Regions from separate parts of the Paenibacillus sp. JCM 18996 genome, predicted to be linked through region 2. Evidence: riboswitches for the same ligand, from Rfam matches in the RefSeq annotation. Region 2 holds a riboswitch; each other region holds the start of a gene.

Region 1 (7,464 bases), 500 kb from region 2:
GGACTTGTCTTGGATCACGGTATTCGAATCCGTTTCATATAAAGGCCAATTGTTATAGATCGCATCCGGTGAGTAGTAGGAAGCAACGGTAAGTGTCGGCTGATCATTTTTGCCCGCTGCCGTAAAGGACACCTCAGGAGCGTCATTCACAACATCAAGCACCAGCGAAAAAACATTCGTCGAGGAGGTGTCGCCGCATTGATATTCTTCACAGGCCTGCGCGTAGAAATAGTACTTCCCGACCTTTGGCGGGTTGAAATTGAAACCGTTCAGATCCCCCGGAATGTCATACCATCCATCATCGTAAAATCCGTTGTTTCCCCAATCGTATTTGTATTTGTAATTCATCCGAATAATAGGGTCTCCGTCTGGAGAATACGATTTATTCAAAATGGTAATGTTTTGGTTCCGGATTCCAAGCGGCGGCACCTGCAGCTTCGCAATCGGCGGCAAATCCGGATGTACAACGATACTGCAGGTGTCGGCATCTTTGGAAAGAGACTGTAATCCGCTACTGTCCGTCACCTGCGCAAGCGTCACATTGGCTGTTATATCGTTCGTCGTATCGTTGGAATAGCTCGGTAATTTATTGTTCCATACATCCTTGGAGTGATCGATGGTTCTTCCCAGCGGGCTGTAGCTTTTCTGAGCGCTAAACGATGAAGCGGGAACCGGCCGGAATGCTTTCGTTTCGGGCGGACAGGCCGCCTTCGGGATGGGATTCGGCGGAATCACTTCAAAAGTAGATGAGCGCGTGCTGCAGGCTCCCAAGGAATCGCAGGCGGTTGCAGTTACGGTGTGGAACCCTGCCGTATCTGCCATTAAATTGTAATAGCCTTCATCATGCAGTCCATACGAGCCCTTCACTTGGTTGCCGACATTTCGCACCCAGGCGCTGCTGCTGGAATCAAAGTCCCATGTATAAGTAATCGGGTCACCATCAGGGTCTTTTGGTTCTCCCGCACCGGCATCGTGAATGACCCTTACGTTTACCTTCCCGCCTACAACGGTGGGATTCGCATCCGGGCTTGTACCATAGCGGTTGCTGTCGGTGAACCATCCGATATTAAACTGCGGCGGGCTGTTCGGCCGGGAGCTCGTATCCACTTGCAGCAGCTTTTGCTTGATCCAGCCGCTGTCTCCGCAATCCGTGCTAATATTGATGGAAACCGGTGTACTTCCCACTCCAATTTTGCCTTGATAGTCCGAATAACTCATATTGGTCTCGGCGGTTGGATTGTTGATAAGATTGGAAACCCACGTTTGAAGCCCCTCAAATTTGTACTGATGCGAGAAATAGCTGCAGCCGGCTGGAATGGTGAAAGGCTTCGGTGTCAGTTTAAAAGAGTCCCTGAATTGGATTTTATTAGGTTCTATTTCAAAATCCCCGTCTAAGCCGAAATTTACCGTGAACGGGTAATCCGCATAATTGTTGTTCTCCCCGCCGTCTGTACCCTCATCAATATCGTTTGCTGAATCCACATATATCCGCAGGTACTGGGTGCCTTTGGTGGCGAAGCTGGTGGTGAACTTTCCGGTCACCGTTCCGCCCTTATCCAAGCGACTCTGGTCACTGTATCCGGTATACCTTTTCTGGAAAACAGTGCTCCCCGTGTCCCGATCGATGATCTTGATCTCAAAAGGTTGATTTATGTATCGACCGTTATTCTTAAAGGAAAAATCAAAGTCCACAGGCGTGTTGATCTGTATCGTTGCAGGGGTGGTGATGCTGACCGGCACCAGATCCGGTTTGGTTAGGTCATATTCGACTTCCACATAACCGCTGTATACGTAAGTCGTCCCGCTCCAGAAAGTGTCCACGGTCATAAAATAGTTGCGATCTTCACCGATGCCGGTGGGATCCGTGAGGTCTGGTGTTTGATAATAATCCTTTGGATCGGTAAGGTTTTCGGTTAGCATCAAACGAACTTTAATATCGCCAAAACCACTTTTAGTAGGTGATGGTCCCCAAAAGAAAGGCTGAATATGTGGGGTGTCAGCTGTTGCTTCTGCGTAATGTATGGTAATGCTAGAGAGGTCTAATTTATCCAATGTCTGCATTGGTCCATTTTTATCAGGTACCTCTTTACCAGGTTCTGAGCCAGCAAGAGGTGGGTAAAACTCTGTTGCCGGTGGCGCTTCATAAGCTCTGGTTACAGCTGCCCCCACAAAATCATTATTGGGAGCCTGATCTTGTACGGGCATATTAGAATTATCGTAATTATACGCATATCTTAAGTCCGTCGGGTATTGTGGTAATACTTTACTGGTATCCCGATCATATCCATCCAAGGGGATAATGCCTGGATATTGGGTAATAGTTCCCCCTTTGAAGGTGTCTGACGGAGGGTTAAATTGAATGGCAGGAGTTTTTTGTCCCTTATGTTCCCAACGCTTTCCGTTAGGAAGACGATAAATATGATGACCCGGATTGGTAGAATTTTTTCCGTATAACTTTTGAGCTGTTCCATTTACCGTGATCGCTAATGTATTGCCATTTAGAGTGCCTTGATTGGTGAGCAATAACCCATTTTTGTCATATACTTTATAACCTAGAATGGGGCCCCCTCCGGCCAAGTTGAGATTCATCGGCAAACTTTTATTTGGCGAATAGAAATCTTGCAATGTACTGCCGGACAACGAACAATTTGTAAAATCAATATATAGCCTTTGAGCTTGCGCGGAATCGGCAGGTAATAAAAAAGATCCGATCACAATAGTAATGACAAGCAATATGGATATTCCACTGGTTATTATTCTCTTTCTACTATTCACAGCCTTCACTCCCCTAATCAGATGACTCCATAAAGTCCCCAATTTTAATCAGGGACTTTCAGCAGCAGCGGATTATTCTTTGTTTAAAGGTACGGACCCACCTATGGCCTTGTTTAAAAATATATTTCTGACAAACCCCACTTTTTTAATTCTCTCGTCAACAATGTCTTTCTTTTGGTTAAAGAATAGCCAACCATCTTTGTTCGCGACTTGATCTAGCCAGAACCCGTTGATATCTTGGTTAGAATAAGTCCAATTGTAATCCACCATATTCATTAAAAACGGCAGTGCAGTTGTCTCATGCTGCTTTACTGTTTCGTTCTTGACGCTGATTTTATAACCTATGACATACTCGTTATTGAGAGGCCCTCTACGTCCCTCTACATTCATCTGCCTAAACCCCTCATAATAAGCCCCACTCGGATCAGTCATATCCACGACAATCATCTGATAGATCGTTAGTTTAATGCCACTTCCAAGAGTAATTTCCAAAGGAAACTGCACCGGCTTCGAATTCCACATCGTGAACAGGTTTGTCCCGCGCCAGTCCACTTCTGCATAGCTGACTGCCGCTTTGTCCACCGGCAGCTTGCCGCCCGACTTCACTGTAAGAATCCGTTCAATCACAGTGACCGATTGCGCCCGAGTAGTCGCTTCTTCCCTGCCAAGCTCCCCACCGCTCAAACCTTGAATCAGCCCCGCTTTCGTCGCTTCATACATAAATTCCTCGTCCGTCGCCGGCTTTACACTCGGAGCTGCTGCGCGGACGACGATCCGGGCCATTTCCTGGCGGGTGATCGGCTCATTCATCTGGCTGCCCGAAAACTCTCCCTCTGTCAGAATCCCTCCGTTGACCGCTGCCGCCACATAGGGTCTATACCATTCGAGCCCATTATCAGGGACAACATATTTTCCTAAGCCTGACATCGTTAATTTAATAAACTCCGCTCTCGTTACCTTCATATCCGGCAAAAAACTTCCGTCAACGTACCCGTCAACATAGCCTTTGCTCACCGCCAGACTAATAGTGTCCTTTGCCCAATGGCCGCCAATATCCTTAAACTGTACGGCCTTCCTGGTCTCCGCTGCCGCCGTTGGCGTAAAGCCGGTCTGGCTGCAGCCCGATACGACAATCGAAGACAGCAATAAAGTTACTGCAAGTCTGCCGTTAAACATAACTGTCACTCCGTTCTATTGATTGTGAATTGAAAATTCTAGCATTACTTGTTTCGGCAATGAGGACAAATATTGTGAGAAAAACAAAAAACCGCCCGGATCACGTATACACGCAATCACAGGCGGTTCCTCCGCTCGTCACTTTCCTGTTTATATTACCACTATACCTCGTTTCTGGCAATAGGAGATTCTACTTTTGGGAGATTCTTTTGGACAATTTATAATTCCACACCCGTCAAATCAACAAATGGAACAAATAAGGGTCTTTGTTGATCTCGGCGAATTGCACGCCTTTCTTGACCATTCTATCAATCAGCGGCTCATAGTCATCTTTATGCTTGAGCTCAATGCCTACAAGTGCGGGACCATTCTCGCGGCTGTTCTTTTTGGTATATTCGAACCTCGCAATATCGTCCGTCGGTCCGAGAACCTCATCCAGAAATTCCCGTAAAGCTCCGGCCCGTTGAGGGAAGTTGATCGTAAAATAATGCTTCATCCCCTCATAAATCAATGATCTTTCCTTAATCTCCTGCATTCTTTCAATATCGTTGTTGCCGCCGCTTACGATACAGACCACGTTCTTCCCGATGATCCGCTCCGAGTAAGCATCCAGCGCTGCAATCGGCAGGGCGCCCGCGGGCTCCGCAACGATAGCGTTCTCGTTATAGAGCTCCAGTATGGACGTACACACTTTTCCTTCCGGAACAAGCACGTATTCGTCGATCACCTGATTGCATATGTCAAATGTGATCTCGCCGACCCGGCGCACAGCGGCCCCGTCCACGAATTTATCCATATTGTCCAGCACGACGATCTCTTGCCGTTCCGAAGACTGCTTCATGGACGGCGCCCCCTGCGGCTCCACTCCGATCATGCTGGTATGAGGACTGACCGCTTTGATATAGGTACCTACCCCGGAAGCGAGGCCTCCCCCACCTATCGAGGTGAACAAATAATCCACGGGAACTTTGATCTCATTCAGAATTTCTACCGCAACCGTCCCTTGTCCCGCAATCACTTTGGCGTCGTCGAAAGGATGTATGAACACTTTGGAGTGGTCCTCACAATATTTCAACGCTTCACTCAAAGCGTCATCGAACGTATCCCCCGTCAAAATCACCTCCACAAAAGGGCCCCCGAACAGCTTCACCTGTGTAATTTTCTGCCTTGGCGTCGTGGACGGCATGAAGATATTGCCCGTGACCCCCAATGCTTTGCAGGAAAAAGCAACCCCCTGGGCGTGATTTCCCGCACTGGCGCATACCACTCCGCGGGCCAGCTGCTCATCGGACAGGCTTTTCATCAGGTAATAGGCTCCGCGGATCTTGAAGGATCTGACCACCTGCAGGTCTTCCCTCTTCAAATAAACGTTGCATTGATATCTGTCCGATAAAATGGCATTTCTTTGCAGCGGTGTCTGCACGGCGGCTTCTTTTACCGTATGGTACGCAGCCAAGATGTTTTCTATCGTAACCTTTCCCAAAAACGTTACCTCCCCAGGCGAGACAAGCTCTAATCCATCAAAATTAGACTAATCATAGCTCTTTTGTCCCGCGTATGTAAAGTAGTATCATTTTAACAAAAAAAGACCTCCAAATGAGATCCTTTAGTATCAATCAATTCTATGATATCCGGCTAGGCCAGCTGTTTATTTACGCGACTCCACTGAAGATAGTGGTACAAGTTCATCAGAAGATCGAGATTGGCAGGGTAACGTACAGACAGCTTCACTTGACCTTCCCAATAGAGAACGAAAACATGGGACACTTTGCCGGCGTAGAACTCAACGTCCCAATTATCGCCGCTCAGCGGGTAGCTTTCGTCATTTACGGTCAGCAGCGGTCCTTTGGATGAATACGAAACCTTAATCGCATCTTCCCCGTTCTTCAGATAAAACCCTTCATTTCTCACTTCCTGATACATCGACGGCATGAGGAGCCTCCTTCCCTGCAAAAATATGAAAAACCTCCCCATCAAGAAGGAGGGATTCTGCTATAACTAGCATCCCTTGTTTCTTCGGCAACTGGCTGGCATGCGGATCCACAGATACGCGTAAGCTCCTGTAGCATTGCGTCGCTGACTTTCGTCATGTATGCCAATATCGATTTCTATCGAATCTTGTTATAATATGTAATTCCTAATAAATAGAATAAAGGATTCATGGTCTAAATGCAACATACTTGCAACCTATTTCCTACTGAGCGGACTAATGCCAAAGGCCTACTGCACGCCGAAATGTACCAAAATAACGAGAATGTTAAACTTTTATGTTGATTTTCTTATTGAAGTAACTGGCACACATAAGGTCTGGATTGGCCTGCATTTGCACATAGTATGATTGGAAGATTTCGCATGGATAATTTGCATCAATGTATGCAATTCGTATTGGGTGCAATGGGTGTTTATTTGGAGAAAAGTGATATAAAAGGGTTGAGAAGCACTGTGCTTTCCAACCCTTATTATCAACAGCCCTAACAGGGCGGTTTTATGAATTGTCCAGAAAAGGATAATCCCTCCGCTTCAACCTGCGCTTATTACTATAAAAATTACTGATTGCCGCTCAGAAAAGGGGTCAGCCGGCCCGTATGGTATACATGCAGGTGATGCAGCGCTCTTGTACAAGCGGTATAAAACAATTTGCGCTCGTTCTCTCTTCCGTATATCTCCTCATCGGCATTAAAAATGATGACAGCGTCGAATTCCAAGCCTTTCGCGAAGTACGCGGGCATCAGGAGCACTCCGGACACAAAGGTGCGGGTATCTTTCGTGATCAGCTTCAAAGGCGCAAGCGGCTGCAGCAGCTCATAGGCGGCCAGACTTTCTTTTGCCGTTTTGCATAGCACCGCAATGGATCTTGCGCCCTGCTCCTGAAGACGTTGTATGTCCGAAGAGACCAGCCGGGTCAATTCCTCTTGGGAAGTGGCCTTATCTATAACCGGCTGCTCGCCGCTGCGGCTGTAGGCCTTCACATTTTCTCCTTCCGGTACAATGCGTTTTGACAGCTCCACAATTTCTTTCGTGGATCTGTAGCTCTTATGCAGCACAAACATCCGGGTCCTGTCGCTTCCGTAACGCTCGCGTACATACTCGTAGTTCCGGCCGCTTGAATAAGGGAAGATGCCCTGGTTCAGGTCTCCCAATAAGGTCATATGGCTGTGAGGGAACATCGCATGCAGCAGCGCATAGTGGATAGGAGAATAGTCCTGGGCTTCGTCCACAATGACGTGGCGGATCCCGGAGTAAAGCCGGTTTCCCTCCAGCAGCTCCATAAAATAAAGCGCAGCCGCGCCGTCCTCGTAGGCGATAATTCCATGCTCCATCTTTTCCAACGTTTGCGAAGCGATCGCATTCCATTGTTCGGGCTTGTTCACACCGCTTTCGCGCAGAAGCTTATCCAGCAGCTCCATATCCGAGAAAATCCGTCTGTACATCGATTCCACGTCGATAAATTCGAGGCGCTCTACGCTGGCTCTGAAATCGGTGAAAACTTTGTTCATCGTCTTCCGGCTCTGT
Region 2 (7,464 bases):
CGTCTTCAACGACGTGTTGCCTCCGCCCCAGTTCGCCACTGACCGGTCGGTCCCGAGCAGATTTGAGCGGTAGACCAGTTCCTCCAGCCCGCTCGCGCATATCGATGCTTTATCATTGCTCCACAGATTTGCCGCCATCGCGTTTCCACCTTTGTTTGTTTTTGTTTTCGCCTTTTGTTTATGTTTGTTTTCACTATATCACATCTGTTTTTATATGGGTATTGTTTTTTCGTCCGAAGCTTGAAAATCAGTGTCCGTAAATCGTTCACCTGGAAATCAATCGTTTGAAGAAGCAATAAGCGATCGTGTGGTGGATTTACCAGTAACGCAGCAGAAGGCCCTTGCTGGTTAAAAGCAAGGGCCTGGCCATTCATTATAAAGGAATAAATCCGCTCACTTTCCATCATCTTTCACACGCCAGCAAATTCGCTCAGAACGTGCTTTTCCACTTCAGTGTCTCCCATGCAGACTGCTTCGGGTACCCTTTAGGAAGTCGATCCTCGACTATCCGTCCCAGCTGCCATAACCTTTATTTGTGGGCGGTACCGTAGTTGCTGGATACCGAAGACGAACCGGAATTGGAAGAGCCCGAATTATTGGAATGCGAACCCGATTTAGAGCTCTTCGTGTCGGCCTTCGCCTGGGCCTCCTCCTTTTTGCGCAGCTCTGCCTGATACTCAGGATGCGATTCAGGACCGCCCGGATCGATGTAAGACAAGCCCTTCCAAGGGCTGGTTACAGCCACTTTCTCCGGATGGTCGAACACAAGAAATGCCGATGGCAGCCTGCGTTCCCCGTATTTACTGGAAGGATGGGTGACCAGCTCATCGTTCACAACCAGCTCGGAGGAAGCGCCCCCGTCCAGGAATCCAGCATTGATCACTCCCTGCTCCAGGAATAGGTCCTGCACTTCCTTGAGCGTTGCCCCTACACTGCTTGTCTGACGTCCATCGATTACAATAAAGATAACCGTACCGTCCGCTTTTTGTCCGACTGCCGTGCGCGGCGCTCTTCCCCATCCCCCGTCACCGCTCGTGATCAATGGTTTCCCGTTTACAATCACGCGGGGATAGAACGAAACTGCCTCGCTTACTTTCAGCTTTCTCAGCTCATCAAGGGTATATTTACCAATAATTAAAGTACCATCCTCGGCAAAACCTACTATATGTTGAGGAGTGCTGCCCTCCAGATCGCTGTAAAGCACGTTAGCCTTCGACATCACAATCCCGATCGGTGCGAACCCGTTGCCCAGGCCTTGAGGATCATCGAAGCCTCCGGCATTCAATCCCGCCACTGCGCCTGTCCGCTTCACCATATCGGTAATCTTCTCGCCCTCGCCCTGTTTAGCTGGAACCACTACACGGATGCTTTTGGGATCGAAAACAGTCATCATCTTCCCCTGCCACATCTTCCCGGAGATATCCTCCACTTTTACCAATTCCCCGGCGTGGCGCTTGCCAAGCTTGATCAGGCTGGTGTTCAGCGGATCCTTTGCTTTTGTATCGTTATCGGTTAGCAGAGTTTGAATCATTTCATCACGCTTGGCCGTACCCACCAGAAGCCAGGCCCACTGCCTGTGCTGGGTGGTGATCACCGTTTCCGCCAGAAACATACGGATATCCGACCCTGGTCCGGTAAAGTATAGAAAGCCTAATCCTGCAGTAAACAAAATCATCATAACTGTAAAAAACCTTCTCAACCGGCGTTTCCGCGGGCGGATTTTCCGGCTTGAAGGAGCTAAGGTCGTTTCCACTTGTATGTCCTCCCCTCCAAAGATGTATTTTAACATGAATAAATATTTTTTGTATTAAAATAATATTAAAACCTGTCGGTAATTGTTGCTTATTGTTGGAACTTTTGCTTCTACAAGAAAATAAACCGTTTTGATCGTTGTCTAAACATCCAGCTTAAAAAACTCTGAGCAAGATCCGTCCAATAAAAAAGGAAACCCTAAGGCTCCCCAAATTTAAGCTATGGAGTGGGGGAAGAACAAGGCAGGCGGTTCCAGCCGCTAGTATGGGAATAAAAGGTTAGGGGACCACTGACAGTGGGAAGAAAGAGGTAGGGGGTCGCAGCGGCTGTTGGCTTCCTGTTCCTCGGTAAGGTTGAGCGGCAGTTATTTATGGCCAAAAACGCTGGCTTGGATGGGTAAATAGTCTGTTTGCCCAAAATAGAGGAATTGAATTGCGTTATTGTCAAGCGGGGAGCGGGAAATCTGAGAATAACGGAAGAAATCCGTTATCACCGTAAATGCATTTGCAGTCCTCTCTATTCTTGTTCAGGTAGTGACTTTTTTTCTACAGCCTCATTTTTTATCCGCTCCGCATTAGGCTTACGGGTTAAAATATCCCCAATCCGTTGGGATGAGCCATCCAACCCAAGCTCACGCAGGATCATCCGGATATCTAAGGAGATCACTGATTTGCCATCCTCCATGCTAAGGCCCTCCTTGTAAGAAATGTTATTGGTCGCTCCGCAATGCTTGTCAGCTTTTTTAACCATATTAGCAGTGCGCCATTACAAAATCGTTACAAAAAAACCCTTCACGCATATTGTGATGATACAAATTGTATCTTATAATAATTGTCGAGACGTATATGGGAGCGTAGAAGTCAAATTCGCTATTCTGGGCACTAGAATTTGATGGAGCCAGTGGTGCAACCGACCATCTTTCTATCAATTATTTTGAAAGGTGGATTAACAAATGAAAAGCAAGCTCAGGAAATTGGGAATCGCAGCCGCACTGGTATCGTTGATGGGGAGTTCTCTCGCAACCGCAGCTCCAACCCCTCTGCTCAGTCCAACCGGCACCAACAAGGGACAAGCGGGATTAACACCCGGACTGCTCGCCTTTTACTCCGTGCCTAGTGATATTAACTTCAACACGACGCTGTCAGGGGACGAGCAAACGATTAAAGCCGATCTTGACCCAATTATTGCTTATGATGCGACCGGTACCGGGGCGGGATGGAAAATCTCCGTTGAAGCCAAACAATTCACCGAAGACACTCCTGCCAGCGGCTTTAAACCCGGAACAACAGCACGCACTTTGCCGCTCGGATCTTTAAGTTTAACTGCTCCTTCCACAATCATTGCAGCCGCTGTCGCTGGTGGGAAAATTACCACTTCTCCTCTTCCTAATCTGGTCGCTCCCGCTACAGCTGCCATTGATAATGGAAGCTCTGTCAAGATTGTCAGCGCCGATCCCAACAAAGGAATGGGCGGCTACCAGATCAAATTTCCAAGCAACGCCCTTGCTTTAACATTAAACCCGGCAACAACTTACACGGACTCCGTAAATTATCCTTCAACAGCAACGCCATATACTTCCGCACTGACCTGGACACTTTCCGTAGGACCTTAAGCTCCTGCCTCCCGGTGCCTTCCGTCTGATGGCATCGGGAATTTTTTTATCAATCTTTTACATAAGTGAGGTAACCATGATTAAACGTACATTATTGAGAACTATCCTTATTTTTCTACTGCTTGCAGCCGCTCCTACCAGCCTTTCTGCCGTTCACGCGCAGGATAATAAGCTGGGCACTCCTTTCACCGTCACTCCCGTATACCCGGACAACCAAAGCCAAGGCGTAACCGGCTATTTTAACTTAAACGTCTCGCCCGACGCCAAGCAAACGATTTATTTTAATGTTACCAATGAAACCGAGAGCCCGCTGACCATGAACGTAACTCCGGCTAACGCTTTAACTTCCGAGTACGGCGGCATTCAATATACACCGGATAACGGCAGCGAGAAAACCCGCTTTACGGACCCTTCCTTCGCCATTCGCGGTATTTTTAGCACGGATTCCAGTATTGCTTTAGAACCCCGCTCCACCAAAAAAGTCCCTGTTACCGTCAGCGTTCCACAGACCGACACCGGGACCTACCTCGGCGGGCTGCTGTTCAGCTCGGACCAGGCCAACTCGACCAGTACCGCCAACCCTGACAGCAAAAACGCCACTTTTATAATGAATAACCGGCTGGTCATCGCTATCGCCGTCCAATTGAACCTGCCCAAATCTTTCGAAGCCAAACCCGAGTTGGGGAAAGTCGGCGTCCAATCCATCGCGTCCGGGTCCCAGCTGTTCATCAAGATGAGCAACGATGCCCCCCAAATAGCTAAAGAATATAAAGGTACCTATGAAGTCCTGACAGATTCGGGAAAAAGCGTCATGCACGGCCAGTTCGGCCCATTCAATATGGCGCCTCGGACGGAGATCGCTTATCCGATTTTCTGGGACAACACGCTTGCTCCCGGCACTTACCATGCCAAAGTGAATGCCGCTTACGGCTCCCAACAAATTTCGAAGGATGCCAGCTTTACCATAGGAGTCAAGGAGCTCAAAGAATTCCATGACGCCACCGGCCGAAACCCCATCCCCTTCACCATTCCTTGGTGGGTATACGCCGTGGTTGCATTATTCCTCGCAGGCATTCTATACTTTGTGTACTGGCTCGGCACGCGCAACAAACGCAGCAAAGACGTGTCCGGTTAAGAGCCGGAGACGTCTTTTTTAGTTTATATAACCAAGACCAAAGCCGGCTTGCGATTAGACTTTTCGGCGGAACCGCTCGATTGTATTTTGTACAACAGAACAATGGAAACGGAGCACTCTCATTGCCGATTTATCTCGTCTCCCCATTGTATGAAATGCAACCAGTTGGCACAGTGCCGTAACGTGCGCCGTGCAGCGCCGCAACTTGCAACCTGGAGAGTCACACATCGGGCGAATCTATGACATCGCTTACCTCTTCAACGCCTCGATAATCATCTTGAAAATGGCCAAATCGTTTTTATAGTCCTCCGGTCCTGTCTTCGGCACAAGGTCTTGCACAATGACATCATAAAAATACCGAAGCTCAAGCGAATAAGGATCTGTAAAAGTCGGCCGAATGACGGACTCCGTATACCTTTCGCCCACAGTCTCGTTGATGAACAGTTTGGTCGGCAGATGGCGGATATAAGGCGTGTCATACTGCACCTTTACGGATTTAGTGCCCGAATAGACCTCCACATGCGCATCAAAACGTCCTTGGCCATCCACACCGGTTTCAAAGGTCACAGTAAATTTATCATAATCAAAAATAGCCGTGAAAAACAAGCTCCCTTGATTAGACGAAAGCTTCGCCCCCACAACCCCTTTGGGCATCCCGATCGCTTCCCGCATAGCCGATAGGTCGTGGCTGGACAAGCCGCAAAGGAATCGATAGAAGCTAAAGTAAGGTGAATCCGCTTCCAATCCTGTCGCTTCCTTTACCATTCGCTCCGCGCGCTGCCTTTTGTCTTCTTTTAGCGCCTCCGGTATGTCGTTAAAGGACACCACATGACTCGTCGGCCTCACAAAATAACTGTTGGGCCCGATAATATCTCTCACTCTCGCATACGCAATATGGTCGAATCCGCCGATCTGCTTCACCGCTTCCTCGAACGATGCTGCAAAGCGTCTCATATAACCGACCATCATTTTCACGTTGTTTCTCTGCTGAGCTTCAATGACGGCATCCGCTTCCGCCTCTGTAAGGCACATTGGCTTTTCTATGAGCACGTGCTTCCTGCAGTCGGCCGCCGCGATAGCGCATTCTGCGTGATATTCATCGCTGTTCAGGACAAAAACTGCATCCAGATCCTCTTGTTTCACCAGCTCGGCAGCTTCGGTATAGAGATTGGCAATGCCATATTTTTCTCCCATATACCGGACAAGCTTCGGCGAAATATCGCATAAGGCCGCGATTCTGTATTGCTCCGGCATAGCGCTTAATACAGGCAGGTGAATCACCTGCGCCACTTCCCCAAGGCCAATGATCCCGACATTCAAAATAGTACGTTCCATCTCCATATTCGCCTCCTTCGTTTGATAATCAGTCAGACGAATATTAATTCCACAAGCGCGAGAAAATACCTTTACATAAAAATCATAAAACGAGAACAGTTGTGTTACGTGTTTTCGTCTTTAGCAATATTCAACAACTGCGGCACTGTACGCAGCTTATACCCTCTGCTGCGAAGCCTTTGTAAGAGGATCGGAAGGGCGTCCACCGTATCCTGCAGGCTTTGGCCCACGCCGCCTGCGCTGTGCATTAGAATAATGGAACCCGGACGGGTATGGGACAGGATATTGGTCGCAACCTGCTTGGCGGTCAGCTGCATCCAATCCAGGCTGTCTACGTTCCATAATATTATTTTTTTCTTCGCCCTTTCCGCTTCAGCAACGACCGTTTCACTTAGTGCACCATAAGGCGGACGGAAGAGCGCAGGCTTTTTCCCGTGAGTTTGAATATCGTATCGTCAGTCCGCTGAATCTGGGAACGGATTTCCAGCGTCGTCAGCTTCACCAGATTGGGATGGTCCCAGCTGTGGTTGCCGATCACATGTCCTTCCCGCACCATTCGCTGCAGCACATCGGGATTTCTTTCGCTTCTGCGGCCAACGACAAAGAACGTCGCCTTTATATGGAAGCCGGCAAGCACATCAAGCACCTTCGGTGTCCATTCGTCATCGGGACCGTCATCGAACGTAAGGGCTGCTTCCTTGCGCTCCGGACCGCTGAGAATAACCTCATCCGGATACATGGACGACCAATCTACATGTTCGGCTTGCGGCGGACGTTCCTCCGGGGTGTGAGGTCCCCCGCTATGCGGCTCCACGGGCGCGCGTAGGCTCATCAAGCAGACCGTGGCTGGTGGGTAATACATGTTTATCACTCCTGCATGCTTTTCGTGAGTAAAGCCGATTTCGGAACAAGAAGCCATCCGCATTCCCGCGAACGTTTTCCACTTCCCTGCCTTTTAGCCTATGTTCTGACATATAGGAGGGTTCCTGCCCAGCCTACTTGGATAAAATGTGGCATACGAGCGATAATTACCTGAACTAGAGGGATACTAAACGAAGACTAAATTTTCTCTTGGGAGCAGCATGAAGCATGAAAAAGACCAGTGTTTGCCTGCTAATTATATTGTGCCTATTCATCCTGCCTGTGGAGTCAAAAGCACACCCGTCAGCACGGGACATCCCGAAACCGAGCATAGCCATTGAGGTCGATCCGCTAAAAAACAAGCTCACCGTATATAAAAATGGAGCCAAATACAAAATTTACCCCATCGCTCTGGGTAAACCCGATACTCCGACGCCAGTTGGGGATCTGAAGGTGATCAACAAATATAAAAATTGGGGCTCCGGCTTCGGCACCCGCTGGATAGGACTTAACGTGCCCTGGGGCACCTATGGTATCCACGGGACGAACCGGCCTTACTCGATCGGCCATGACGCAAGCCATGGGTGCATACGGATGTTGAACCGTCATGTGGAAGAGCTCTATGAGCTGGTGGAAGTGGGGACCCCGGTTTTCATTCTCGGCCATGTGCTCGGAGAGCCGCATATGGAGATCCGCCGGTTAGCAAGAGGAGACAGCGGGGCAGACGTGCAGCTGCTTCAAAACCGGCTCAGGAGCGCCGGCTACTATA
Region 3 (7,464 bases), 1.0 Mb from region 2:
GACCCTTTTTGCCGAAACGCACTTACCCGAAATCTTGAATGCCCAGGTATGGCGTAGCAGAAGTCAAGGTCCCCTTTTTGCATAAACCTGTCATACTGCTCGGCAGTCGTTAACTGCCTGGCCAGCTCCAGCATATCCTCGGACGACATCGGCACCTCTCCGGCCGGCGTCAGCTTGCCATGGATTCGGAACATTACGGGAGATCCGGCGGTGATGTGTATGTCAGACGCTTTCTGGTCAAAAGCTTTCTTCATCCAGTCTAATGCGGAAATCAATGCCGCTCACTCTCTTTCTCTTCGGATATGGCGACCCTGAATACTTCCGCAATCGTAGTAATCCCCGCCGCTGCTTTAGCCAGTCCGTCCTGCACCATCGGTATCATCCCGTTCGACAAAGCGTAAGCCCTGAAATCACTGTCAGGTTCTCTATCAAGAATCATCGAACGGATCTTATCGTCCACGAGCAGAACCTCATGAATCGCCGCTCTGCCCCTGTATCCGCTTCTTCCGCACTCACCGCAGCCTGTCCCTTTTTTCAGGCGGTCCACAGCCAAACCTGAGGATGCCAAAAGCCGGGCCTCCTGCTCGCTTGGACTATAGTCTGCTGCGCAGGCCGGGCAAACCTTGCGGACCAACCGCTGAGCAACAATGCACGATACTGCGGAGGAAACGAGATACGGCTCTATTCCCATATCAATGAGACGCGTGATGGAGCCGACAGCGCTGTTCGTATGCAGCGTGCTGAGCACCAGATGGCCTGTCATGGCAGCCCTTATGCCGATCTCCGCAGTCTCCGAATCGCGGATTTCACCGATCATGACAATATTGGGATCCTGCCTCAATATCGCCCGCAGCCCTTTTGCAAATGTCAATCCGGTGACCGGGTTCACCTGTACCTGATTGATTCCCTGCAGCTGGTACTCTACCGGGTCCTCTACAGTGATTATGTTAACCTCGTCTTTATTTAACCGGGAAAGCGCAGAATACAGTGTCGTTGTCTTTCCGCTGCCTGTAGGCCCGGTTATCAAAACAACGCCATGAGGGGAATGGATGCCTTTCAGAAACCGCTGAAGATTAGGCTCGGATAACCCCAGCTTCTCGATTTCCGTCAAAGTGCTGCCCAGATCGAGTATCCTCATCACCACTTTTTCCCCGTGGATAGTAGGGAGCGTCGCGATCCGGATGTCTACCTTGCGGAACTCGATATCCATTTCCACGCGTCCGTCCTGCGGGACCCTCCGTTCAGCCACATTCAAGTTCGCCATAATTTTGATGCGGGCGACGATAACGCTCTGCATATGGGGCGGCAGCGTCCGCTCCGTCCTCATCATTCCGTCTACCCGGTACCGGATGCGCAGGCTGTCTTCCTGAGGATCGATGTGGATGTCGCTTGCCCCCAGTCCGATCGCCTGGATAATGATCTGATTTACCGTCTTCACTACAGGCGAGTCTTCATCGTTTGGCGCGGCATTGGACTCATCCATCGGGCCCGGCTGCAGATTCTGCATAATCTGATCCACCGTTTCCTGCAGTCCGTAGTACCGTTTGATTGCCCGGGTCAGCTCGTCCTTGGAAGCAATAGCCGGTTCGATGCGAAGACCGGTAGCCATCCTCAATTCATCTATGGCAAAATAATCCAGAGGATCCGCCATAGCCAAGATCAATTTGTTTCCCTCTGTCTTGAGCGGGAGTACTTGATGCTGCTCTGCCAACCGCTGGGGAATAATGGAAATGACTTTGTTGTCGATTTTCTGCCTGTACAGTTGAACATGGGGAATGCCCAACTGAAATTCCAATACTTCGATAAGCTGCTGTTCGGTTATGTAATTGCGGGTGAGGAGAACGTCACCCAGTTTCATCTTGAGCTCCCGCTGTTCTTTTAACGCGTTTCCCAATTGATCTTCCGAAATTAGTCCGGATTCGACTAATAAATCTCCTATTCGTTTGCGCGGAGCCATCTTCATCCCTCTTATATCACAGAAATACAAAAATGACCATTTCAAATAAACGAATGGCCGGTTGCGCTACTTGCTCCCGGCTACCCAAGCGCCCATATTACGGATAGCCATTCACAGCTCCAACGTATTGCAGGAAACATATGCTAATCTCATTTAATCATTGGACTAACAAGAGGTCAATGTAAACCATTTCCAATTTCTATTAATTTATGGTGAATTTTTTATGTCTTCAAATTCAAAGATTCCCACAGATAAAAGGTAACGTACGAGCTCCATGGACTCCATTTTCTTCCCATCTCCCGCACTTGCGCTTCCGACGGCTGGTCTTCCAGTCCGTACCAGCGCCTGAGAGCGTTGCGCAGTCCGATATCCGCGGCAGGGAGCAGGTCAGTTCTTCCCAATCCGAACAACAGAAAGCATTCCGCCGTCCATCTGCCGATTCCTCTTTGCTTGATGAGCAGCTCCATAATTTCCCCGTCTTCCATGCTCTCCATAGCAGGCAGATCTATTTTCCCGCTCACCACTTCCCTGGCAAAGTCAATGGTGTATTCCGCTTTTCGCTGGCTGAACTGCAGCTCTCTTAGTTGTTCGTAGGAGCAGAGCGCCACCTGTTCGGCGGAGGGAAACACGGGATAAAGCTGCCCTTCCGTCTCAAAAGGAGGAGACAGCAGCTCGATCAGTCTCTTGTTTAATGTCGCCGCAAAAGCCAGGTTCAACTGCTGTCCGACGATCGTCTTGGTCATACATTCGAATAAATCCGACTCCCTGATAATATGCAGTCCGTTGAACTTTTTGGCGAGCCGCTCCATCCCCGGGATGCCCTCCATATGCTTGTGAAACTCGCCCAAATCCACATCGATCGAAAGCATAGCCGACAGATGCCTTTTTACCGCGTCAGCATCAGGGGCCGCTTCCCGGCTTCTCACCTCGACCTCAAGTTCGGGCCGGTCCACCGTACCCGTAGACTTCACGGACACCCAACAGACCTTACCGCCGACTCTGATTGTCCTCTTCAGGCAGCAGGGCTCATAACGGTACATTTCATGGTTGACTCCGGATAATCTGTCCAGCATTCGCTGGAAATCATAAGGCCGCCTCGGCATTAACGTAAAATGAGCCATACTCCACACTCCTTATCGTTCCTCGGATTTTTTGCGGGGAATCGTGTACCTCCAAAAATCCTCAGCGATAAAAGCGGGCTTATGGATCGCTTCCGCTTCTTGAAGCAGCAGCGCGGTACCTTCCTCCTGATAACGGGAACTGAGATGCGTCATAATCAATGCTCCCACCTCCGCTGCTTCGGCTGTGCTTGCGGCGTCAATTGAAGTGGAATGGCCGTATTTCACCGCCATCTCCTGCAGATCCTGCGCGAAAGTCGCTTCATGCACCAGCACATCGGCATTCCTCGCCAGCCGGAGAGCGCCTTCACATTTGTTCGTGTCCCCCAGAATCGCAATGATCCTGCCGGGTATTTCCGGACCTACATAGTCGTTTCCGAGCAGAGTTCTGCCGTCAGCCAGCTGTACGGGCTCTCCCTGCTTAAGCTTGCCATAGATCGGGCCGGGACGAATTCCCAGCTCGCGCAGCTTCTCATGCTGCAGAGCTCCGGGTTCGCCGCTTTCCGTAATGCGGAATCCCCAGCTCTCCACACGGTGCTCGAGCCTGGCAATTTCCACCCGGATATCCTTGTCCGCAAAAAGTGTACCCTCCGACTCATATTCAATTACATTCACCGTGTAGCTTAAGTGAGACTCGGAGACGGACATCGCCGTATCAATAAAGCTGCGGATCCCCTGCGGACCATACAAGGTCAAAGGGGTGTCCCCTCCCTGGTAAGACCGGCTGGAAAGCAGCCCGGGCAGTCCGAAAATATGGTCTCCATGGAGATGGGAAATAAATATCTTTTCCAGTTTGCTTAATTTGAGGGGCGAACCCAAAATTTGGTGCTGGGTGCCTTCCCCGCAGTCAAACAGCCACAGGCTTCCCCGTTCGGCGGACAAATCCAGCGCTATGGAGGTGACGTTGCGTTTGCGGGTCGGCATTCCCGCTCCGGTTCCCAGAAAATACAGTTCCATAACCGATTGCTCCTTTATATCCAAATCATGATCGGAATCATGCCTTATTCGTTCAGACGAAAGCATGTTCTCATCCTAATGGATTTGGAATAACATGTCAAACGGCGAAAAAAGCGCAGATGGCTTCATTGCACAGAATCGTGAAACCACATCGCTCCGAGCTAAGCATAACGGCCTCCAGCCGCTGTTGAAATTGAGTTCCTTGATTAGATTCAATGGCGGGAACTCAATTTCAAAGGCGGACGTTCCACTCTTCCGACCGTTATGCCAGCCCTCCGCTGGAACTTTCACGAAAATTGCTGATGAAAAACATCTCCGCTTTCCGGTTTCTAAAACAACTGAAATGATAACATCTGCGTTTTTTTCATGAGCGCGGGCGGGAACTATACCTTCTCGACGTTGAAATAGCGCGCCTCCGGATGGGAGAACACAATGGCCGACACCGAAGCTTCCGGTTCCATCATGCTGCCCTCGGTCAGCTCCACGCCGATATCCTGCGGCCTCAGCAGCCCGAACAGCTGGAATTGGTCGTCCAGGTTAGGGCATGCCGGATAGCCGAACGAAAAACGCTGGCCGCGGTATTTGGCCCCGAAGCGTTCCTTCATCGTCATATCCGCAGGATCCGGGAACCCCCACACATCGCGCATCATCTCATGGATACGCTCGGCAAAGGCCTCGGCCGTTTCCAAGGCGGTGGCCTGCAGGACGTGGGACCTCAAGTAATCGCCCTTGTCCCTCCACGCCTCGGCACGCTCGCGGATGGAATGGCCTGCCGTGACAACGAAGAAGCCTATATAATCCATTACTCCGCTTTCGACGGATTTTAAATAATCTGCCAGGCACAGGTATGGCTCCGTGTTCTGGCGGGGGAAATCGAAAGTTTGCAGCACTTTCGTCCGATCGTCCGGATCGTACACCAGGATCCGGTCCCCGCTCGATTGGGCGGGGAAGAAACGGTACACTCCCTGAGCTTTGATGATTCCATCGCGCATCGCCTCCGACAGGACTCCGTCCACCGTCTCTTTTAGCGAAATTGCCTTCTGATCGTTTTCCGCCAGCAGCTGATCCACCTTGCCCTTCAGCCCAAGGTGATGGCCGAGCAGCGTCTGCATATTAATGTAAGGTATGATATGCGAAATCGGATAGTCCCTCAGCACATGGCGCTGTAGATCAGGGGGAACTTGCACCGGAAGCGTCCGGTCGACAGGAGAGGTTTTCACCCTTGTCAGCGCAGGCAGCGCAGGTTCTTCTCTCTTCCCGGATTCCATGACATCCGATTCCTTCAATTCCCTTAATTCTTGTACGAGCCTGAGGCGGTGCTGCGGATCGGTTAACCGGTTGGCGATATCCAGACCGTCCATGGCGTCTTTGGCGTAAAGAACCAAACCGTCGTACTCGGGAGAGATTCTCGTTTTGGTAAACTTCCGTGTCAATGCCGCGCCGCCAACCATAATTGGCACATCAATGCCCGCAGTTTTCAAATCCTGTGCCGTGATAACCATCTGCTGCGCAGATTTAACGAGCAGGCCAGATAATCCTATCGCATCCGGCTTCTCTCTGCGGAACGCTTCGATCAACTGCTCGGGCGGCACTTTGATTCCCAGGTTGATGATCTGGTAGCCGTTGTTGGAGAGGATAATCTCCACCAGATTTTTACCGATATCATGCACGTCGCCTTTGACTGTGGCCAGCAGTATTTTTCCTTTGACGGCACTCTCGTTCTTCTCCATAAAAGGCTCCAGATAAGCCACCGACGCTTTCATAACCTCCGCGCTCTGCAGCACCTCGGCGACAATAAGCTCGTTGTTGTTGAACAGGCGGCCTACCTCTTCCATCCCTTTCATCAGCGGGCCGTTGATCACCTCAAGCGGAGAATACTTCTTTAAAGCTTCGTCCAGGTCGGGCAGGAGGCCTTCCTTTGTTCCTTCCACGACATAGGCAGCAAGCCTCTCCTCTAATGTGAGGTTGGATACTTTCTCGGTTTTCTCCACCTTTTTGGTGCGGAAATGGGCGACAAACCCGGCCAAAGTATCGTCATTGGTTTCATAGATCAATTTTTCCGCCAGCGTTCTTTCTTCCTCAGGGATCGAAGCGTACCTCTCGAGGGTTTCCGTATTGACGATCGCATAGTCCAGCCCCGCTTTGGTGCAGTGATACAAGTACACGGCGTTCAGCACTTCCCTTCCGGCAGGCGGAAGCCCGAAAGAAACGTTGCTTAAGCCCAGGATCGTCTGGCATTCCGGCAGCGCTTCTTTGATCAGACGGATTCCTTCGATCGTTTCCTCCGCAGATCCGATATACTGCTGATCCCCTGTCCCTACAGGAAATACGAGAGGGTCAAAAATGATCGCGGACGATTTGAGTCCGTACTTGTTCACCAACAGGTCGTGCGACCGCTTGGCTACTTCCAGTTTATCCTGCCGCGTGATGGCCTGGCCCCTCTCATCAATCGTGCCGACGACAACCGAGGCTCCGTATTTGTGAAGAAGGGGAACCACTTTTACGAATTTCTCTTCACCGTCCTCCAGGTTGATAGAGTTAACTATGGCCCGGCCCTGCGAGTATTTTAAGCCAAGCTCGATGACTTTTTCGTCCGTGGAATCGATCATCAGCGGTACTTTCACCTTTTTCACCACCAACTCGAGAAAAAGCTTCATATCCGCCGCTTCGTCCCTGTCCGGGTCCTGAAGACAAATGTCGACTACCTGTGCTCCTCCTTTTACCTGGGCACGGGCAATTTCGGACGCTTCCTCATATTTTCCTTCAGCGACAAGCCGTTTGAATTTGCGGGAACCCAGAACATTCGTTCTTTCCCCCACCATGTACGGCCTGTTTTCAGGCTCGATGTACACCGTCTCAATGCCTGACACTGCTGTAGGATGGGATCCCGTTTGAGGCCGCGGTTTATATTCTTTTAACGTTTCGGCCAGCGTACGGATATGGTCCGGTGTCGTTCCGCAGCAGCCGCCGGCGATGTTAAGCCAACCCTGCTCGGCAAATCCTGCCAGCTTCTTGGCCAGCGATTCGGGCGACTCGTGATAATGGCCGTTCTCATCCGGCAAGCCCGCGTTTGGATAGCAGCTGACAGCAGTGCCGGCAATATCCGACAGAGTGCGGATGTGGTCGCGCATAAATTCAGGGCCTGTAGCGCAGTTCAAACCGATCGATATCGGGTTCAAATGCTCCAGCGAGATGTAAAAGGACTCGATATTCTGTCCGGCCAGCGTTGTGCCCATCGGCTCGATCGTACCGGAGATCATAACCGGCAGCGTCTTTCCCGCAGCTTCAAAAGCTTTGCGCACTCCAATCGAGCCTGCCTTGACATTCAGGGTATCCTGGGAGGTTTCAAGCAGAATAGCATCCACTCCGGCCTCGATAAGAGCAGCCGTCTGTTCATAGTAGCTGTCCGCGAGCTCGTCAAAAGTAACCCCG
Region 4 (7,464 bases), 1.3 Mb from region 2:
GATACTGGCGGACCATTTGAATTCGATTCCCATGGGAGACCAGGGATATTCGTACAAAGTGAATTGTGTTGATGGCGGCAGCTTTTATATGAAATTATTCGACAACCATCTTCATAAAAATAACATTGAGCAGCTTAAACATTATCTTGGTTTGACGCGCGAACTTTTTGACAGAGGGTTATTTACCAATCTGACCTATCCGATCCCCAATCGGGCCGGCCAGTTCAAAACATCGTTAGGGCCTGCTTCCTTTGTGCTGTGAACCTTTTAAGATTCTATTGGTACCGTCATCACTTGAGGAATCTGAATCACTGGATGAACAATATTCTTTATAACAACACTGATGAAGCCCAGAGTATAAATGATCTCGACATGGTCGCGCACCATTGCTTGAATCGCTTGGACAGCATAGAACCGCAGATGAAGGAAGTGCAAATCATTTTAGATAAGCGAAAGCAGCGGGAGCGAGAATAGTAACAATAATCGGAGGCGGATCCGGGTGAAGCAGGCAGGGAAACCCAATGAAGATGAAATTGCGCAATATAACAAAGAACGCTGGGAGGCGCTCGTTAAAGCGAACGCATTGTTTACTAGACCAAAGATGAATCTGGACAAGCAATCGGCCCGTCAATATTTGGATCCGGACGGGATGCTGGGCGATGTCAGCGGCAAGCGCGTTCTCTGTCTGGCGGGCGGGGGAGGCCAGCAGTCTGCTGCTTTCGCTCTTCTCGGCGCCCATGTTGCGGTGCTCGATATTTCAGGGGCACAGCTGATCCGCGACAAGGAGACGGCGCAGCATTATAAAGTAACGATCGACACGTATCAAGGGGATATGCGAGATCTTTCCTGCTTTGCGCAGGATTCTTTTGACATTGTATGGCATCCTTACTCATTAAACTTTGTTCCCGACTGCCGCGAGGTGTTTCGTGAAGCGGCCCGAGTCATACGGGAAGGCGGAATGTACCATTTTATGTGTGCGAACCCTTTTATTTGGGGTGTTGGAGAAAGGGACTGGAACGGCAGCGGATATCCTTTGAGTATCCCTTATGAGGACGGCACCGTGCTGACTTACAAGGATCAGGACTGGGTCTGCGAACAAAAACAAGGCTCAACGATCAACGGTCCCAGAGAGTATCGGCAAACTATGGGCAGATTGATCAACGGACTGATAGATTATGGATTCATAATAACAAGCTTCTCGGAAGTGAAAAGCGATTTGCCTGACACAGAGCCAGGCAGTTGGGGACATTTCACGCATATCGCTCCACCCTGGATCAAGTTCTGGAGCTGTTATCGACCGAATGCGGCCGGACAGGCCGGAATGAAGCTGCCAAAGGAATAGCGCGCAATTGCTCCCTACATGCGGCAAATTTCCTTGGGGCAGTTCTCACAATGGCAGACATTACGGAGGTAGTCCATATCTTGAATCACGATGTGCCCGCTCCGGAAGGAAACAACTTCTTCCTTTTTCATATCGCTTAACATGCGGTTGACACTTTCGCGTGTGGCTCCGATGATGTCGGCCATTTCCGTGTTATTGATCTTCAGACCGATCAGAGTATCCGGGCCGTCAAGGACACCGTACGAGTTGCTCAGACGGATGAGCAGGGAACAGAAGCAAATTAACCGGGATAAGCACATCAAGCTGATGGGCGTATATAAATGGCAGCTGCTTGGAAAAGCCTATCCTCTTGATGGGACGCGGACGCCGACGGAACGGGAGCTCGAACGAGCCCGCCGCATTCTTAACGGGGGACGCTTCTCAGACAAGATGCAGCAACCGATGGACCGGCATAGAGTGGTAAAATGAATGAAACCCGTCCTTTAGCGGATATGCCGCAGGGCGGGTTTTTAAGTGCAGGGAGAGTCCAATCACAATTTACCCCATTTCTGTGTCGATGATCTCGCTGCTGGAGATCAACTTTTTTTGCCATAAAAGAAGCAGCGCCGCCCTTACCTGCAGTTCTGTCAATTGAGTCTGGTTCGCGACGTGGTTAACAAGATCCATACTGCCGTCTTGATCGGATTCTGTGCTGATTGCTTTATAAACGATGATTTCCGCTTCACATAACTCCGGCAAAGAGGAACGTGTTTCTTTTGTATATTCTCTCATGGTTGCCCTTCACCCTCTCCAATAAAATAGATGGTATTAACGTCATATTACCCAATTTGTTAGGAAATGACCCAGAAAACGGACATTCCATGCTGATGGCCATCGTCGAGGGCGATAACGGCAAACCCTTCGAAAGAGGAGGAAGCAAAGCCGCGGGCCTAAGGGGGTTACTTTATGGCAGCCGAGTTACCGCCACTTATTGGTTTCCTTCTTGATTCTTGTTTCCCCATTAGTAAAGGACGTGAGCTGATGTCTGAACACATTGGCTATTTGAACGCATACCGCCCCTCGGGAGAAAACTCCTGATGCGGCATTTTAACTTAGCACCATAAAGCACTGTCTGGATGATCTGTTCCTGGCTGTTTTTCATAAGTGCTTTGATAGAGGGTGGCGGAGTATGATAAAGTGGCATTAGCAGGGAGGGACTATATGAGCCATGAAGGCAGGTTGAAAGCTTTATTCGAGGTTTTGGCGGTTTCAACAAAGTTGGGGTTAACTTCTTTTGGCGGACCCATTGCTCATTTGGGCTTTTTTCACAATGAATATATCCGCAAACGAAAATGGCTGGACGAGAAAAGCTATGCGGATTTAGTCGCTTTATGCCAGTTCCTCCCCGGACCGGCCAGTAGTCAGGTGGGCATTGGGATCGGTACTATCCGCGCAGGTATACTGGGAGGAATTGCCGCCTGGATCGGGTTTACTTTGCCTTCCATCATAGCGTTAATTGTTTTTGCTTACATATTGAAAAGTTATGACATCGCTAAAGCGGGGTGGATCCACGGATTAAAAATAGTTGCGGTCGCTATCGTAGCCCAAGCGGTTTGGGGGATGGGGCGGAAGCTTATAACGGATAAAAGCAGGGCGACGATCGCCGTTCTTGCTTGCAGCGGCACTTTATTATGGCATTCAGCCTATTCCCAAGTGATAATCATCCTCGCTGCCGGACTGATTGGACTTCTGCTATACAACAATGCAGCGACGCAGAATGCCCCCCGGAGTACTGTATGTGTGAACCGTCTGTTTTCTGTGGTTTGTATTATGCTGTTTTTTGGGCTTTTGTTAGTTCTTCCTGTGGCAGGCAAACTCATCCATACTAGAATGTTTTCAATGTTCGACACTTTTTATCGCGCCGGATCTCTTGTCTTTGGCGGCGGCCACGTCATATTGCCTTTACTTGAACGGGAAGTAGTCCCTCGGGGATGGGTGAGCGAGACGGATTTTTTGGCTGGTTACGCTGCGGCGCAAACCGTTCCCGGCCCGCTGTTTACCTTTGCCTCGTATTTGGGCGCCATGTCAAATGGCATATCAGGAGCCGTGATCGACACAGCTGCTATCTTTCTCCCCGCGTACTTATTGATTATCGGCGTTTTGCCCTTCTGGGACACTCTGAGGAATAACCGGAAGGTTCAGGGTGCGCTTACCGGTATCAATGCGTCCGTCGTCGGTATTCTGCTTGCAGCTCTTTATAACCCGATATGGACCTCGGCAATCCTGTCTCCGGTTGATTTTGTTTTCGCTTTGCTTCTCTATTGTCTGTTGGTATTTTGGAAAATGCCGCCGTGGTTTGTCGTACTAGCCGGTGCTGCTCTAGGTATAATTCCAGGCGGATAAAGCCACTTTGTCCGCTATCGCGCGGCAGATCTCGGCGTGTTGGTTGCAATCTGCCATTTTAGCTGAGCCAGATCGCAGTTGCGGACGTAAAGTTTTACTTAAGTAAATTTCTTTTTGATAATTGAAGGAAACTGCGCCTGCTTTATCGAATCTAGATATAAAGACTTAGGTCTAAAAATGTATAAAGGGCGAATTACTATGCAAAAGCGTATCAAGAGAACCACTGTGTTTAACAAAACCAAGGTTTCCAGAAATTTCAAGTGCTCGATGCATAAAATAAAAATAACTCTTGAAAGAAAAAACAATGAAATAAGGGAAAGCGAGCTGCGTTACTCAGAGCTGGTTGAACTATCACCGGAGCCTGTAATTGTTCATCAGGATGAAAGAGTAGTTTACATAAACCCCACCGGGGTCAAGGTCCTTGGCGGAGTGAGCTCAAGGGACTTTATAGGCCAATCGGTTTTCAGCTTTGTCCGGCCGGAATTTCTTGAGCTTGCCAGGAAGAGGGTACGCCAGTTGACTGTGGAGAGGAAAGCGACAGAACCGGTGGAACAAAAATTCACCAAATTGGACGGGACGGTGATTGATGTTGAGGTAAAGGCTGTTCCCATCACTTACCAGGGAAGGCACGCCATTCAACTCTTATGCAAAGATATCACCGAGCGGAAGAAGGCGGAATTGTCACTGATCGAAAGTGAACAGCGGTATAAATCTTTAGTGGAAAATAACCCCGACGGTATTTGCCGCCTCGATTTGGAAGGGAACATTATCAGCGCTAACCCCGCGGCTGAAATTATAACCGGATATCCCAGACACGAACTGCTGCAGTTATCTTACATAAGCCTTTTTTCGCCGGAACAAAATTGCAGGGCGTTAAACTACTTTGAAACAACCAAGAAGGGGACCTCACAGATTTTCGAATCGACGACCATCCAAAAAAATGGTGACCGTGTGGAATGGATATGCAAGAACGTTCCCATTGACATAAACGGGCAAATTGTCGGCGTGTTTATGATCATAAGAGATATCACCGAGCAGAAAGAAACGGAAGAATTGCTCAAAAAATCGGATAAGCTGTCCATTGTCGGCCAATTGGCCGCTGGAGTGGCGCATGAAATCAGAAATCCTTTGACTTCCTTGAAAGGCTTTACACAGTTATTGAAGACGAAGTACCTGCAAGACGGCGGATTTTTTGAAATCATGCTGTCCGAGCTGGATCGCATCAACTTTATAGTGAACGAATTTATGGCTGTCGCCAAACCGAAGGCAATGAAATTCGAACTGGAGCAGCCAAAGAAGATTGTTTCCGACGTGGTAGCATTAATGAATGCCCAGGCCATTATGAATAATGTGCAAATCGATGACGCTGTGCCGGAGGAACTGCCATACATAAGCTGCGACGAAATCCAATTGAAACAAGTATTCATTAATATCTTGCAAAATGCGATCGAAGCCATGCCGAACGGAGGGAAAATCAATGTATCCGCGCAGTGGCAGCCCAATGTTCTGATAATAAAGTTTGCCGATCACGGCTGTGGAATCCCGGTAGAACGGATCAAGCTGCTGGGTGAGCCCTTTTACAGCACAAAAGAGAAGGGGACCGGCCTCGGATTAATGATTTGTTTTAAAATTATCGAAAACCATAACGGCGTGATAAAAATCAAAAGTAAAGTGAACAGCGGGACGATCGTAGAGATTTTATTGCCGGCGAGCCTTGAGAAAAGGCAGTCGCAGTGACGTCATCGATCTAAAGAAGTTAGGGCCGCCGAACGCGCACATTATTAGTGTGATATGGCTGGCCAGCAGGATGTGAGTTTTTCGAAGAAACATTAACAATCTATTCATATTGCGTTAACGCTGGGAAAACCTTTCGCTATTAAAGTAGAAATAGGAAAACAAGTTTGACGGTGGATTGAGAAACAGGATTTTTTTTTTGATAACTTAATCAATCCATTTGATTTACTAAGTTCCGACACAATTATTTGAGGGGGATTACCTTGAAAAAAGCTTTTTCACTTTCATTAGCCAGTTTGTTATTGACCGGCAGTTTAATCGGCTGCTCGGGCGGTGCGGGCCAGGGACAGAACGGGGCGGCATCCAACACTAAAGGAAACACGTCAACGTCCAACGAGAAAGTAAAGTTGTCGTATTTCAGCTTTGATCCCTCCCAGGAGAAAACTCTCAACGAGCTTATCCAAAAGTTCAACCAGGAAAATCCGAACATCGAAGTGTCGGTGCAGACCCAGAAACCCGGGGATTACTGGCCGAAGGTTAGTGCCATGGCTGCTGCGGGCAATGCTCCTGACGTATTCGACATGAGCTCCGGTTTCGTGGACGAGTGGGCTTCCAAAGGCTTGCTGTACGATATACAAAAAATGGTCGACCGCGATATCAAAGCTGACGATTATTACACAAGCGTCTTTAAAGCGGTGCGTTATCCGGATAAGGAAAAAGGCGATATGTACGCTTTTCCATACGCATGGGTGACCACAGTGCTTTATTACAATAAAGATATGTTCGACAAGGCGCAGCTTGCCTACCCGAACGATAAATGGACTTGGGACGATTTCCTGAGTGCGGCCAAGAAGCTGACACTGGATACGAACGGCGATGGCAAGACGGATCAATGGGGCTTTTGGTTCTTTGGCCGCTATGCGCATATTGAACCCTGGTTGTATCAAAATGACGGCGATATCCTGAACAAGGACAAGACGCAGTTTGCAGTGAATGAAAACGGCAAGGAAGCTCTGAAGTTTTTGACCGACCTGACTGTAAAGCATAAAGTTTCCCCGACACCGAAGGAAATGAAGGGAATCAAGCAGGAGGATGTATTCCCGCTCGGCAAAGCGGCGATGTGGGTCGACGGTTCGTTCGCGATGGCTAATATCCGCAAGGTCGGCGGCGATAACCTGAAATGGGGAATGACCACCATCCCCAAGGGACCGCACTTCAAGGAGCAGGTGACGTACGGTTGGCCGGACAACCTGGCTATTGCCAAGAGCAGCAAGCATCCGGAGGAAGCATGGAAGTTTATCCAGTTTATGTCCGGCAAGTCCAGAGGAGCCGACAATTACCAAGGCGGCAAAGTGCCGATCTACAAACCTGTGGCTCTGTCCAAAGAATGGCTTGAGACGGACAAGCAGCCTGACAATAAAAGCATGATTTTGGAACAAGGCAAATACGTAGGCCGCAACTCCTATACGAAGGCATGGTCCGAATGGCGGGGTTACGGCGCGGCGGAAGGCTCCGGCTTGAACGGGGAGCTGGATCAGGTGTTGGATGGAGCGAAAAGCTTTGATGACGCCATGGCAAGCGTAACGAAATTCGCCAACGATATTTTGAACCGTAAATAAAAGTATTTGCTTGAATATAGAGGGAGGTTCCTCCGGGAATCTCCTCTCCTATTTAGGGACAAGGAAGTGAACTGATTGAGGCATTATAAATTTCACGCGTATATTTTTCTTCTCCCGACCTTGATCGGTTTGCTGTTTTTCAGATTGATACCGATCGTCGTTTCGATCGCGGCCAGCTTTACGAGCTGGGATATTTATTCTCCACCGAAGTGGGTCGGCCTGGCAAATTATGTGGAGATGTTTCACTCGAAAGATTTTTGGAAAGTCATTCAGCATACATTGACATTCTCCGCTTTTTTTACAGTGGGGGTATGCACGATCGGGCTGTTGTTCGCAGTGCTTTTGAATGAGAAGCTGAGAGGGATAAGCTTTTTTCGCTCCTTGTTC

The links. Region 2 has a riboswitch for cyclic di-GMP ahead of ACZ5N7_RS11440 (WxL domain-containing protein). Riboswitches for the same ligand answer to the same signal wherever they lie in the genome.
Region 1: it holds a riboswitch for cyclic di-GMP, as region 2 does, so the genes downstream of both, ACZ5N7_RS09115 (hypothetical protein) here and ACZ5N7_RS11440 (WxL domain-containing protein) in region 2, are expected to answer to the same signal.
Region 3: it holds a riboswitch for cyclic di-GMP, as region 2 does, so the genes downstream of both, ACZ5N7_RS06425 (GspE/PulE family protein) here and ACZ5N7_RS11440 (WxL domain-containing protein) in region 2, are expected to answer to the same signal.
Region 4: it holds a riboswitch for cyclic di-GMP, as region 2 does, so the genes downstream of both, ACZ5N7_RS05265 (chromate transporter) here and ACZ5N7_RS11440 (WxL domain-containing protein) in region 2, are expected to answer to the same signal.

What each region holds. Positions count from the first base shown of each region.
Region 1 covers NZ_AP043884.1:1,828,991-1,836,454, forward strand. Annotated here, with positions in the region: gene ACZ5N7_RS09100 (PKD domain-containing protein) at 1-1,920, opposite strand, end outside; gene ACZ5N7_RS09105 (S-layer homology domain-containing protein) at 2,848-3,951, opposite strand; gene ilvA (threonine ammonia-lyase IlvA) at 4,187-5,434, opposite strand; gene ACZ5N7_RS09115 (hypothetical protein) at 5,587-5,883, opposite strand; cyclic di-GMP riboswitch class I at 5,967-6,058, opposite strand; gene ACZ5N7_RS09120 (TylF/MycF/NovP-related O-methyltransferase) at 6,259-6,426, shown strand; gene helD (RNA polymerase recycling motor HelD) at 6,498-7,464, opposite strand, start outside.
Region 2 covers NZ_AP043884.1:2,330,251-2,337,714, forward strand. Annotated here, with positions in the region: gene ACZ5N7_RS11425 (bifunctional aldolase/short-chain dehydrogenase) at 1-138, opposite strand, end outside; gene ACZ5N7_RS11430 (phosphodiester glycosidase family protein) at 530-1,753, opposite strand; gene ACZ5N7_RS11435 (hypothetical protein) at 2,269-2,436, opposite strand; cyclic di-GMP riboswitch class II at 2,591-2,676, shown strand; gene ACZ5N7_RS11440 (WxL domain-containing protein) at 2,705-3,364, shown strand; gene ACZ5N7_RS11445 (DUF916 domain-containing protein) at 3,441-4,499, shown strand; gene ACZ5N7_RS11450 (Gfo/Idh/MocA family protein) at 4,749-5,834, opposite strand; gene ACZ5N7_RS11455 (hypothetical protein) at 5,939-6,151, opposite strand; gene ACZ5N7_RS11460 (polysaccharide deacetylase family protein) at 6,226-6,696, opposite strand; gene ACZ5N7_RS11465 (L,D-transpeptidase family protein) at 6,924-7,464, shown strand, end outside.
Region 3 covers NZ_AP043884.1:1,305,320-1,312,783, forward strand. Annotated here, with positions in the region: gene ACZ5N7_RS06420 (type IV pilus twitching motility protein PilT) at 1-254, opposite strand, end outside; gene ACZ5N7_RS06425 (GspE/PulE family protein) at 272-1,957, opposite strand; cyclic di-GMP riboswitch class II at 2,004-2,086, opposite strand; gene ACZ5N7_RS06430 (DNA-3-methyladenine glycosylase family protein) at 2,179-3,078, opposite strand; gene rnz (ribonuclease Z) at 3,091-4,032, opposite strand; gene metH (methionine synthase) at 4,416-7,464, opposite strand, start outside.
Region 4 covers NZ_AP043884.1:1,075,360-1,082,823, reverse strand. Annotated here, with positions in the region: gene ACZ5N7_RS05290 (hypothetical protein) at 1-262, shown strand, start outside; gene ACZ5N7_RS05285 (class I SAM-dependent methyltransferase) at 500-1,342, shown strand; gene ACZ5N7_RS05280 (helix-turn-helix domain-containing protein) at 1,357-1,554, opposite strand; gene ACZ5N7_RS05275 (hypothetical protein) at 1,514-1,810, shown strand; gene ACZ5N7_RS05270 (hypothetical protein) at 1,880-2,113, opposite strand; cyclic di-GMP riboswitch class I at 2,223-2,307, shown strand; gene ACZ5N7_RS05265 (chromate transporter) at 2,543-3,724, shown strand; gene ACZ5N7_RS05260 (PAS domain-containing sensor histidine kinase) at 3,923-5,461, shown strand; gene ACZ5N7_RS05255 (ABC transporter substrate-binding protein) at 5,722-7,077, shown strand; gene ACZ5N7_RS05250 (carbohydrate ABC transporter permease) at 7,153-7,464, shown strand, end outside.